Caldimonas thermodepolymerans: one gene and its partner. The protein of the gene in region 1 interacts with the protein of each later gene in a pairwise test. Links are inferred from orthologs where the notes say so. Each region holds a gene or a part of one and is shown in the gene's direction. Other genes may lie near its edges.

Region 1 (5,789 bases):
CGCGCGGCGACCACCACCTTCGCGCAGCGCGACATCGGCGACGCGCTGGCCACCTTCGAAAGCGAGGTGCCGCTGATCATCCGCGAGTTCGGCGACAAGTTCGACGTGGTCTACCCGTCCTGGAGCATCCTGGCCGAGAACCCGGTGACCGTGGTCGACAAGGTCGTCGACAAGAAGGGCACGCGCCGCCAGGCCGAGGCCTACCTGAAGTACCTGTGGTCCGACGAAGGCCAGGAGATCGCCGCCAAGCACCACCTGCGCCCGCGTTCCGAGAAGGTCCTGGCCAAGTACGCCAGCGTCTTCCCGAAGATCAACTTCTTCACGGTCGACGAGGTGTTCGGTGGCTGGACGCGCGCCCAGAAGGAGCACTTCGACGACGGCGGCGTCTACGACCAGATCCTCTCCGCGGCCAAGCGCTGAACCCCGACAGGCGTCGTCCATGATCCTCTCGCGCACCCTGCTGCGGCGGCACAGCGTGCTGCCGGGCTTCGACATTGCCCTCGGGTTCACGCTGCTGTACATCAGCCTGATCGTGCTGATCCCGCTGTCGGCGGCGTTCCTGAAGTCGTTCACGCTGACCTGGCCGCAGTTCTGGGAAGCGGTCAGCTCGCCGCGCGTGGTGGCCTCGTACCGGCTCACCTTCGGCGCCTCGTTCGGCGCGGCCCTGATCAACGCGGTGTTCGGCCTGCTGGTGGCCTGGGTGCTGGTGCGCTACTCGTTTCCCGGGCGGCGCTTGGTCGACGCACTGGTCGACCTGCCGTTCGCGCTGCCGACCGCGGTGGCCGGCATCGCGCTGACGGCCATCTACGCGCACAACGGCTGGATCGGCCAGTGGCTGCCGTTCAAGGTCAGCTTCACGCCGCTGGGCGTGTTCGTCGCGCTGACCTTCATCGGCCTGCCGTTCGTCGTGCGCACCGTGCAGCCGGTGCTCGAGGACCTGCACAAGGAACTCGAGGAAGCGGCCGCGACGCTGGGTGCTTCGCGCTGGCAGACCTTCAGCCGCGTGATCCTGCCGATCCTGATGCCGGCGCTGCTGACCGGCTTCGCGCTGGCCTTCGCCCGCGCGCTCGGCGAGTACGGCTCGGTGATCTTCATCGCGGGCAACATGCCGATGGTCTCGGAGATCACGCCGCTGTTGATCATCACCAAGCTGGAGCAGTACGACTACGCCGGTGCCACGGCCATCGCGGTGGTCATGCTGGTGATGTCCTTCGTGATGCTGCTGTGCATCAACCTCCTGCAGGCCTGGACCCGCAAGCGCCAGGGCAAATGAGATGAGTTCCGCGACCTTGCCTTTGAATTCCCGCACCGACGCGGCCGTGCCGCCGCCCGACGCGCGCTCGGCGACGCAGGAAGCGCGCTGGGTGCAGTGGACGCTGATCGGCGTGGCGCTGCTGTTCCTCACGCTGTTCCTGTTCGTGCCGCTGGTCACGGTGTTCGTCGAGGCCTTCAAGAAGGGCGTCGACGTGTACCTCGCGGCGATCACCGACGACGACGCGGTCTCGGCGATCAAGCTGACGCTGCTGGCCGCCGGCATCTCGGTGCCGCTGAACCTGGTGTTCGGCATCGCCGCGGCCTGGGCGATCGCGAAGTTCGACTTCCGCGGCAAGAACCTGCTGCTGACGCTGATCGACCTGCCGTTCTCCGTCAGTCCGGTGATCGCCGGCCTGATCTACGTGCTGGTGTTCGGCCTGCAGGGCTGGTTCGGTGAATGGCTGCGTGACCACGACCTGAAGATCATCTTCGCGGTGCCGGGCATCGTGCTGGCCACCGTGTTCGTCACCTTCCCGTTCATCGCCCGCGAGCTGATCCCGCTGATGCAGGCACAGGGCCAGGAGCAGGAGGAGGCCGCCCGCGTGCTGGGCGCCTCGGGCTGGCAGATCTTCTGGCGCGTGACGCTGCCCAACGTGAAGTGGGCGCTGCTGTACGGCGTGATCCTGTGCAACGCGCGCGCGATGGGCGAGTTCGGCGCGGTGTCGGTGGTCTCGGGCCACATCCGCGGCGAGACCAACACCATGCCGCTGCACATCGAGATCCTCTACAACGAGTACCAGTTCGCGGCCGCCTTCGCCGTGGCGTCGCTGCTCGCCGGCCTGGCCCTGGTGACCCTGGTCCTGAAATTCATCGTCGAGCAGCGCATGAAGCGCGACATCCAGCTCGCAGGAGAAAGCGCATGAGCATCGAAGTCCGCAACCTCAACAAGCGTTTCGGCCAGACGGTCGTCTGCGACAACATCAACCTCGACATCCCGTCGGGCGAGCTGGTGGCCCTGTTGGGTCCTTCGGGCTCGGGCAAGACCTCGCTGCTGCGCATCATCGCCGGCCTGGAAGTCCCCGACAGCGGCAGCGTGCTGTTCCACGGCAAGGACGCCACCTTTGCCGACGTGCGCGAGCGCCAGGTCGGCTTCGTGTTCCAGCACTACGCGCTGTTCGGCCACATGACGATCTTCGAGAACGTGGCCTTCGGCCTGCGCGTGCGCCCCAAGGCGACGCGCCCGTCCGAGCGCGAGATCCGCGCCAAGGTCAACGAGCTGCTCAAGCTGGTGCAGCTGGACTGGATCGCCGACCGCTACCCGCACCAGCTCTCCGGCGGCCAGCGCCAGCGCATCGCGCTGGCCCGCGCGCTGGCGGTGGAGCCGCAGGTGCTGCTGCTGGACGAACCGTTCGGCGCGCTGGACGCCAAGGTGCGCAAGGAGCTGCGCCGCTGGCTGCGCCGCCTGCACGACGAGATGCACGTCACCAGCGTGTTCGTCACCCACGACCAGGACGAGGCGATGGAAGTCGCCGACCGCATCGTGGTGATGAACCAGGGCCGCATCGAGCAGGAAGGCAGCCCGGACGAGGTCTACGACCATCCGGCCTCGCCCTTCGTGCTGCAGTTCCTCGGCGACGTGAACCTGTTCCACGGCCGTCTGGGCCATGCGCCGGGCGCGGCCGACGGCGAGGTGACCTACGTGCGCCCGCACGAGCTGGAGATCGTCGAGCGGCCCGAGGAGGGCAGCCTCGCCGTGACCCTGTCGCAGACGCTGACCGTGGGCCCCAACACCCGCATCGAGTTCAAGCGCCTGGACGACGGCGGCTATGTCGACGTGGAACTGCCGCGTGCCGAGTTCAGCGCACTGCGCGAGCGGCTGCAGCTGCGCCCCGGCGCCCAGGTGCACCTGCGGGCGCGCCGCGTGACGCGCTTCCACCAGTCGCAGCACTGAGCGCCGTCGCTCAGCGCACCAGGCGTTCGATCAGCCCGCGCGCCGCGGCCGGCGCGCGTTCCTTCGCGCCGTCGATGAAGAAGACGTAGACGTCGCGCGCCTGCACGGGCGCCGGCGTCGCGCTCACGCAAGGCAGCCCTTCGGGGCGGGCGCCCGCGCTCCAGGCCCGGGCCCGGTCGGCCCAGCGGTCGAGTGCCTCGTCCGGATAGCCGGATGCCAGGTCCGGGCGCGCGTTCATCAGGCGCGCGTAGACGAAGGGGCCGGTGATGTCGGCCAGGTTCGGGTACCTCGGGGAATCGGTGCAGACGGTTGCCACGCCGTGGGCACGCGCCAGTGCGACGTAGGCCTCGCACAGGAAACTCTCGTGCCGCACCTCCAGCACGTGCCGCAGCGGCCGCCCGCCGGCTTCGGCCGGCAGCGCGTCGAGGAAGGGGCCGAGCACGCCGGCATTGAAGGTCCGGGTCGGCGGCAGCTGCCACAGCAGCGGGCCGAGCCGGTCCTCCAAGTGCAGCGCGCCGTCGATGAAGCGCCGGGCGGCTTCGCCCGCCTCCGCCAGCTGCTTGCGGTGGGTCACGTGGCGCGGTGCCTTGACGGAGAACACGAAGCCCTCCGGCGTGTCGGCGCGCCACTTCCGGTACGTCCCCGGTGCGGGCGCACGGTAGAAGGTGCTGTTGATCTCGATGGCGGTCAGCTGGCGGCTGGCGTGGTGCAGTGCGAGCCGTTGCGGCAGCCCCGGCGGATAGAAGGTCTCCCGCCAGGGTTCGTACGCCCAGCCACCGATGCCGACGCGGATGGCGCCCGTGCGTTGCCTGCCCATGCGTGGTCTCCCCGGTCGGGCAGACTCTACGCCAACAGGCAATGCCTCAGATCTCGAAGCTGGTACCCGGGTCGGCTGCCAGTGCGCGGTCGACCACGGCGCGCGTCAGCGGCGGGGCGAAGCACTCGATGAAGGCGTAGACGTAGGTGCGCAGGTAGGTGCCGCGCCGGATCGCCAGCCGCGTCATGTTGACCGCGAACAGGTGGCGCGCATCGAGCGCGCGCAGGTGGCGGTCGCGCTCCTCGTCGTAGGCGATCGAGGCGACGATGCCCAGGCCCATGCCGAGCTCGACATAGGTCTTGATCACGTCGGCGTCCATCGCCGTCAGCACGATGTCGGGCTTGATGCCGGCGCGGTTGAACGCGTCATCGATGTGCGCGCGGCCGGTGTAGCCCTCGTCGTAGGTGATGACGGGGTGCTGGGCGATGCGCTCCAGGGTCAGCGGCCGGCCGTCGAGCAGCTCGTGCCCGGGCGGGACCAGCACGCAGTGGGTCCAGCGGTAGCAGGGCAGGGCGATCAGGTCGTCGTAGCGCGACAGCGCCTCGGTCGCGATGCCGATGTCGGCCTCGCCGGTCAGCAGCATCTCGGCGACCTGCTTGGGCGAGCCCTGGTGCAGGTTGAGCGTCACCTCGGGGAACTGGCGGCGGAACTCGCTGACCGCCGGCGGCAGCGCGTAGCGCGCCTGCGAGTGGGTGGTCGCGATCGACAGCTTGCCGCGCGACTGCTGTGCGTAGTCCTCGCCGGCGCGCTTGAGGTTCTCGGCGTCCAGCAGCATGCGCTCGATGATGGGCAGCACCTGCGCGCCAGGCGGGGTCAGGCCGGTGAGCCGCTTGCCGGCGCGGACGAACAGCTCGATGCCGAGCTCGTCCTCCAGCTCGCGGATCTGGCGACTGACGCCCGGCTGCGAGGTGTGCAGCACGTTGGCGACTTCGGTCAGGTTGAAGCCACGGCGCGCGGTCTCGCGCACCGAGCGCAGCTGCTGGAAGTTCATTGCGGCTTGTTCGGTTGCGGCGTCAGGCGCAGGTATGGCGTGACCGCCTTGTAGCCCTGCGGGAACTTCTGCTTGATCACCTCGGGGTCCTGCAGCGACGGCACGATCACCACGTCGTCGCCCGGCTTCCAGTTGCCCGGCGTGGCCACGCTGTGGTGGTCGGTCAGCTGCAGCGAGTCGATCACGCGCAGGATCTCGTCGAAGTTGCGGCCGGTGCTGGCAGGGTAGGTGATGATCAGGCGCACCTTCTTCTGCGGGTCGATCACGAACAGCGAACGCACGGTCAGCGTGGCGTTGGCGTTCGGGTGGATCATGTCGTAGAGCGTGGCCACCTTGCGGTCCGCGTCGGCGATGATCGGGAAGTTGACCGTGCAGCCTTGGGTGCGGTTGATGTCCTCGATCCACTTGTGGTGCGAGTCGACCGGGTCCACCGACAGTGCGATCGCCTTGACGTTGCGCTTGGTGAACTCGTCCTTCAGCTTGGCGGTCAGGCCCAGCTCGGTGGTGCACACCGGGGTGAAGTCCGCGGGGTGGGAAAACAGCACGCCCCAGCTGTCGCCCAGCCACTCATGGAAACGGATCCGGCCTTCCGTCGAGTCCTGCTCGAAATCGGGGGCGATGTCGCCCAGACGCAGACTGGCCATGGCACTTCCTTTCGACGCAAGTAGGGGAGTGGCCATGATGCGAGCGGTCTTCCATAAAAACAACGAATAAAAAGTTGTTTCTTACAGCGCTGAGTGCATAAAGAAGGCGCCCGGGACATCCCTAGGCGCGTC
Region 2 (4,342 bases), 430 kb from region 1 along the record:
GGAAGCCGATCCTGGTCAGCCCGGCCTTGGAGGCGTCGGCCAGCGTCTCGGCGACGAAGCGGTAGGCCACGTCCTGGTCGGCCTTGAGGTGCACCTCGGGCTGCACCGGCTTGGCGCCCTCGGCCGCGAAGCGGCGCACGGCCTCCTCGCGGGTGACGGGTTCGCCGTTCCAGTAGCGGATGCCGGCCGCGTCGATCGCGAACTCCACCTTCTCGGGCTGCGGCGGGTTCACCTGCGTGGTGGCCTTGGGCAGCTCGAGCTTGACCGCATGGGTCAGCAGCGGCGCGGTGACGATGAAGATCACCAGCAGGACCAGCATCACGTCGATCAGCGGGACCATGTTGATCTCCGCCATCGGCGCGCCGGACGACTTGTTGTCGAAGCTTGCGAAAGCCATGGTGGCGGGTCCTCGTCAGGCGGCGGCCGGCTGGTCGTTGCCGCGCGGGGCGGCCTTGCCGGTCGTGTTCAGCGGACGCACGTTCTCGCCGCCTTGCAGCGACTGGCCGAGCGACAGGAAGGTGAACAGCTCGAACGCGAAGGCGTCGAGCTTGGCGGTCAGCACGCGGTTGCTGCGGGTCAGCCAGTTGTAGCCCATCACCGCGGGGATCGCCACCGCCAGGCCGATGCCGGTCATGATCAGCGCTTCACCCACGGGGCCGGCCACCTTGTCCAGCGTGCCGGCGCCGCTCATGCCGATCGCCACCAGCGCGTGGTAGACGCCCCAGACCGTGCCGAACAGGCCGACGAACGGCGCGGTGGCGCCGATCGTCGCCAGCACCGTCAGGCCGTTTTCCAGGCGGGTCGTTTCCTCGTCCAGCACCTTCTTGATGGTGCGGGTCAGGAAGTCCTGCATGCTGCCGGCTTCCTCCAGCTTGGCCGCGCCGTACTTGGCGTGGTGGTCGCGTGCGTGCATCGCGTGCGCGGTCAGGTGCGAGAAGGGGTCGCGCACGCCGTGCGTGGCGATCTCGTTGCGCACGGCGTCGAGCGAGCTGGCGTTCCAGAAGAACGACAGGAACTGCTCGCTGCGCTTCTTGCGCACGTATTGGGTGATGCCCTTCATCACGATCAGGTACCACGAGATGGCCGACATCAGCACCAGGATGACGAGCAGCGCCTTGCCGACGACGTCGGACTGCGCGATGAAGTGGGCGAAGCCCATCGTTTCGTTCGGGTTCACGTTCAGTTCTCCAGGGCAAATCGGATGGGGGTCTGCACCCACACGGCCAGCGGCTGGCCGTCTTCCATGTAGGGCTTGAAGCGGGCCGAGCGCATGGCCGACACCGCGGCGTCGTCCAGGCGCTGGAAGCCGGACGACTTGTGGATTTCGATCCGGGCGGGTCGGCCCTGCGGGTCGATCAGCACGCGCAGCGTCACCATCCCTTCCTCGCGCAGCCGGCGCGACGTCAGCGGATAGACGATGGCCGGCGCCTTCTGGTACTGCACCTCGCTGGCCAGCACGGTCTTGGGCGGCGCAGGCGGGGGCGGCGGGGCCGGCTCTGCCGCGGGGGCCGCGACCACCGGTTCGGTCGCCTCGGCCGGGGCGGGTGGCTCGGGTGGCGGCGCTTCCACTTCGAACGGGGCCGGAGCCGGCTCGGGCGGCGGCGGTGCGGCCACCACCGGCGCGGGCTTCTTCGGGGTCTCCTTCCGGGGCGCCGGGGCGGGCGGCGGCGGCACGGGAGCCGGCGGCGGCGGGACCGGCGCCGGCTCGATGAGGTCGACGAACAGGGGGATCGAGGCCCCGATGGCCTGGCGCACGGGTGCCAGCTGCAGCAGGGCCCATCCGGCGGCGATGTGGGCGGCGACGATCACGCCGGCCGCCGCGGCCCGCGCTGCCGGGGGCAGTTCGCTGCCGGTCGACGCGTCTCGCCGGCGCGAAGGGCCTCCGGCACCGGGCGGCGGCGGGGACGTCAGGCTTGCTGGCATATCAGGGTTGGCGGGATGGATAAATGAGAACGATTCTTATTATAGACGTTCCTGCCTCGCCCCGGACGCCGCGTGCCCTGGCGGAGCGCAGGAGCGTGGTGTGTCAGTGTGGCCACCACGGCGGGCCGTCGCCCCGGCACCCGTTCCAACACCTTGATGCCGACGCGACGACCGGCGCGTCGGCCCGTCATGGAGGGGGGTGGCAGGGCGCGTCGACATCCCGCCTCCGCGGTGACCCCGCGCCGGCGGTGGCGCGCGCACTTTGCGACAATCCGCCGCATGACTGCCACCGACATCCAGGCCTACATGGCCCAGGTGGGTGCTGCGGCGCGTGCCGCGGCGACCCGCATGGCCGCGGCCTCCACTGCTGCGAAGAACGACGCCCTGCTGCGCCTGGCGGCGCTGATCCGCGACCACGCGCAGGCGCTGCAGGACGAGAACGCCAAGGACATCGCCGCCGCCGAGCGCAACGGCCTGGCCGCGCCGATGGTCGACCGCCTGCGCATCACGCCCAAGGTGGTCGAGCAGATGGCGCAGAACTGCGAACAGGTCGCCGCGCTGCCGGACCCGGTCGGCGAGATGACCAACCTGCGCCGCCGCCCGACCGGCATCACGGTCGGCCAGATGCGCGTGCCGCTGGGCGTGTTCGGGATGATCTACGAGAGCCGCCCGAACGTGACCATCGAGGCCTCGGCGCTGGGCATCAAGAGCGGCAACGCCTGCGTGCTGCGCGGCGGCTCCGAGGCCATCCATTCCAACCTCGCGCTGGCGCGCCTGGTGCAGCAGGCCCTGGCGGCCGCCGGCCTGCCGGCCGAGGGCGTGCAGCTGGTCGAGACCACCGACCGCGAGGCGGTGGGCCGGCTGATCGCGATGCCCGAGTACGTGGACGTCATCATCCCGCGCGGCGGCAAGTCGCTGATCGAGCGCATCAGCCGCGAGGCCACGGTGCCGGTGATCAAGCACCTGGACGGCAACTGCCACGTCTATGTCGACGCCGAGGTCGACCTGGAGCTGGCGGTCACCGTCACCGACAATGCCAAGACGCAGAAGTACAGCCCCTGCAACGCGGCCGAGTCGCTGCTGGTGCACCGTGCGGTCGCGCCCGCCTTCCTGCCGCGCATCGGCGCGGTGTTCGCGGCCAAGGGCGTGGAGATGCGCTGCGATGCCGGCGCCAAGGCGCTGCTGCAGGGCGTGGCCGGTGCGAAGCTCGCCGATGCCACCGAGCAGGACTGGTACGAGGAATACCTCGCGCCCGTCATCAGCATCAAGCTGGTCGACAGCCTGGACGAAGCCATCGCCCACATCAACCGTTACGGCTCGCACCACACCGACGCGATCCTGACCACCAACCACCCGAACGCGATGCGCTTCCTGCGCGAGGTGGATTCGTCCAGCGTCATGGTGAACGCCTCGACGCGCTTTGCCGACGGCTTCGAGTACGGCCTGGGCGCCGAGATCGGCATCTCGACCGACAAGTTCCACGCACGCGGGCCGGTGGGCCTGGAAGGCCTGACCTCGCTGAAGTTCGTCGTGCTGGGCCAGGGCGAAGTGCGCCGCTGACCCCGCGCCAGGACGCATCGGGATGGTTGCTTCCGAAGACCCGCGCGCCGCGCTCGTCCTGTTCTCGGGCGGGCAGGACTCCACCGTGTGCCTGGCCTGGGCGCTGCAGCGATACGCGCGCGTCGAGACCATCGGCTTCGACTACGGCCAGCGCCACCGCGTCGAGCTGGAGTGCCGCCCGCGCGTGCTGCAGGCGATGCGCCGGCTTGACCCGGCGTGGGACCGCAAGCTCGGCGACGACCACCTGCTCGACGTCGGGCTGCTGGGGCAGATCTCCGACACGGCGCTGACCTCCGAGCGCGCGATCGAGATGGCCGACAGCGGCCTGCCCAACACCTTCGTGCCCGGGCGCAACCTGCTGTTCCTGACGCTGGCCGCCACCGTGGCGTACCGGCGCGGCGCGCAGGTGCTGGTCGGCGGCATGTGCGAGACCGACTATTCCGGCTACCCGGACTGCCGCGACAACACGCTCAAGGCGCTGCAGGTCGCGCTCAGCCTCGGCATGGACCAGCCGCTGGTGATCGAGACGCCGCTGATGTGGCTGGACAAGGCGCAGACCTGGACGCTCGCCGAGCAGCTGGGCGGCCAGGCACTGGTCGATCTGGTGGCCGAGCACACCCACACCTGCTACCTTGGCGAGCGCAGCCAGCGCCACGCGTGGGGCTACGGCTGCGGCCGGTGCCCGGCCTGCGAGCTGCGCCGGCGCGGCCACGAGGCCTATCTCTCCCGCTGATTTGCGGAATTTTTGCGCCCCCGCGGCGTGTGGACCGCGCGCCGCCTGTCGTAGAGTCGCGGTCACGACCCGTCGCGTGCACGAGAAGGAGGGCTCATGGACACCACGCAGATCGTCACCCTGGCC

The links.
Region 2: the proteins of IS481_RS04170 (region 1) and IS481_RS02020 interact in binary tests that used the Escherichia coli proteins (3 or more experiments, as listed by UniProt). The link is inferred for Caldimonas thermodepolymerans from one-to-one orthologs.

What each region holds. Positions count from the first base shown.
Region 1 is NZ_CP064338.1:843,558-849,346, forward strand. Bases 1,201-4,189 are described here. They hold IS481_RS04170 (sulfate/molybdate ABC transporter ATP-binding protein), read left to right. Parts: upstream 1,201-2,173; coding sequence 2,174-3,205; downstream 3,206-4,189. Other genes in these bases: cysT (sulfate ABC transporter permease subunit CysT), read left to right, coding at 1,201-1,273; cysW (sulfate ABC transporter permease subunit CysW), read left to right, coding at 1,275-2,177; IS481_RS04175 (DUF72 domain-containing protein), read right to left, coding at 3,216-4,022; IS481_RS04180 (CysB family HTH-type transcriptional regulator), read right to left, coding at 4,069-4,189. In the rest of the region: IS481_RS04155 (sulfate ABC transporter substrate-binding protein), read left to right, coding at 1-420; more of cysT, read left to right, coding at 440-1,200; more of IS481_RS04180, read right to left, coding at 4,190-5,013; IS481_RS04185 (peroxiredoxin), read right to left, coding at 5,010-5,657. UniProt on the Escherichia coli protein: Part of the ABC transporter complex CysAWTP involved in sulfate/thiosulfate import. Responsible for energy coupling to the transport system.
Region 2 is NZ_CP064338.1:408,779-413,120, forward strand. The notes cover bases 1,401-4,342. They hold IS481_RS02020 (glutamate-5-semialdehyde dehydrogenase), read left to right. Parts: upstream 1,401-2,202; coding sequence 2,203-3,483; downstream 3,484-4,342. Other genes in these bases: IS481_RS02015 (energy transducer TonB), read right to left, coding at 1,401-1,809; queC (7-cyano-7-deazaguanine synthase QueC), read left to right, coding at 3,506-4,216; IS481_RS02030 (LemA family protein), read left to right, coding at 4,313-4,342. Also shown: IS481_RS02005 (ExbD/TolR family protein), read right to left, coding at 1-397; IS481_RS02010 (MotA/TolQ/ExbB proton channel family protein), read right to left, coding at 413-1,159; more of IS481_RS02015, read right to left, coding at 1,180-1,400. UniProt on the Escherichia coli protein: Catalyzes the NADPH-dependent reduction of L-glutamate 5-phosphate into L-glutamate 5-semialdehyde and phosphate. The product spontaneously undergoes cyclization to form 1-pyrroline-5-carboxylate.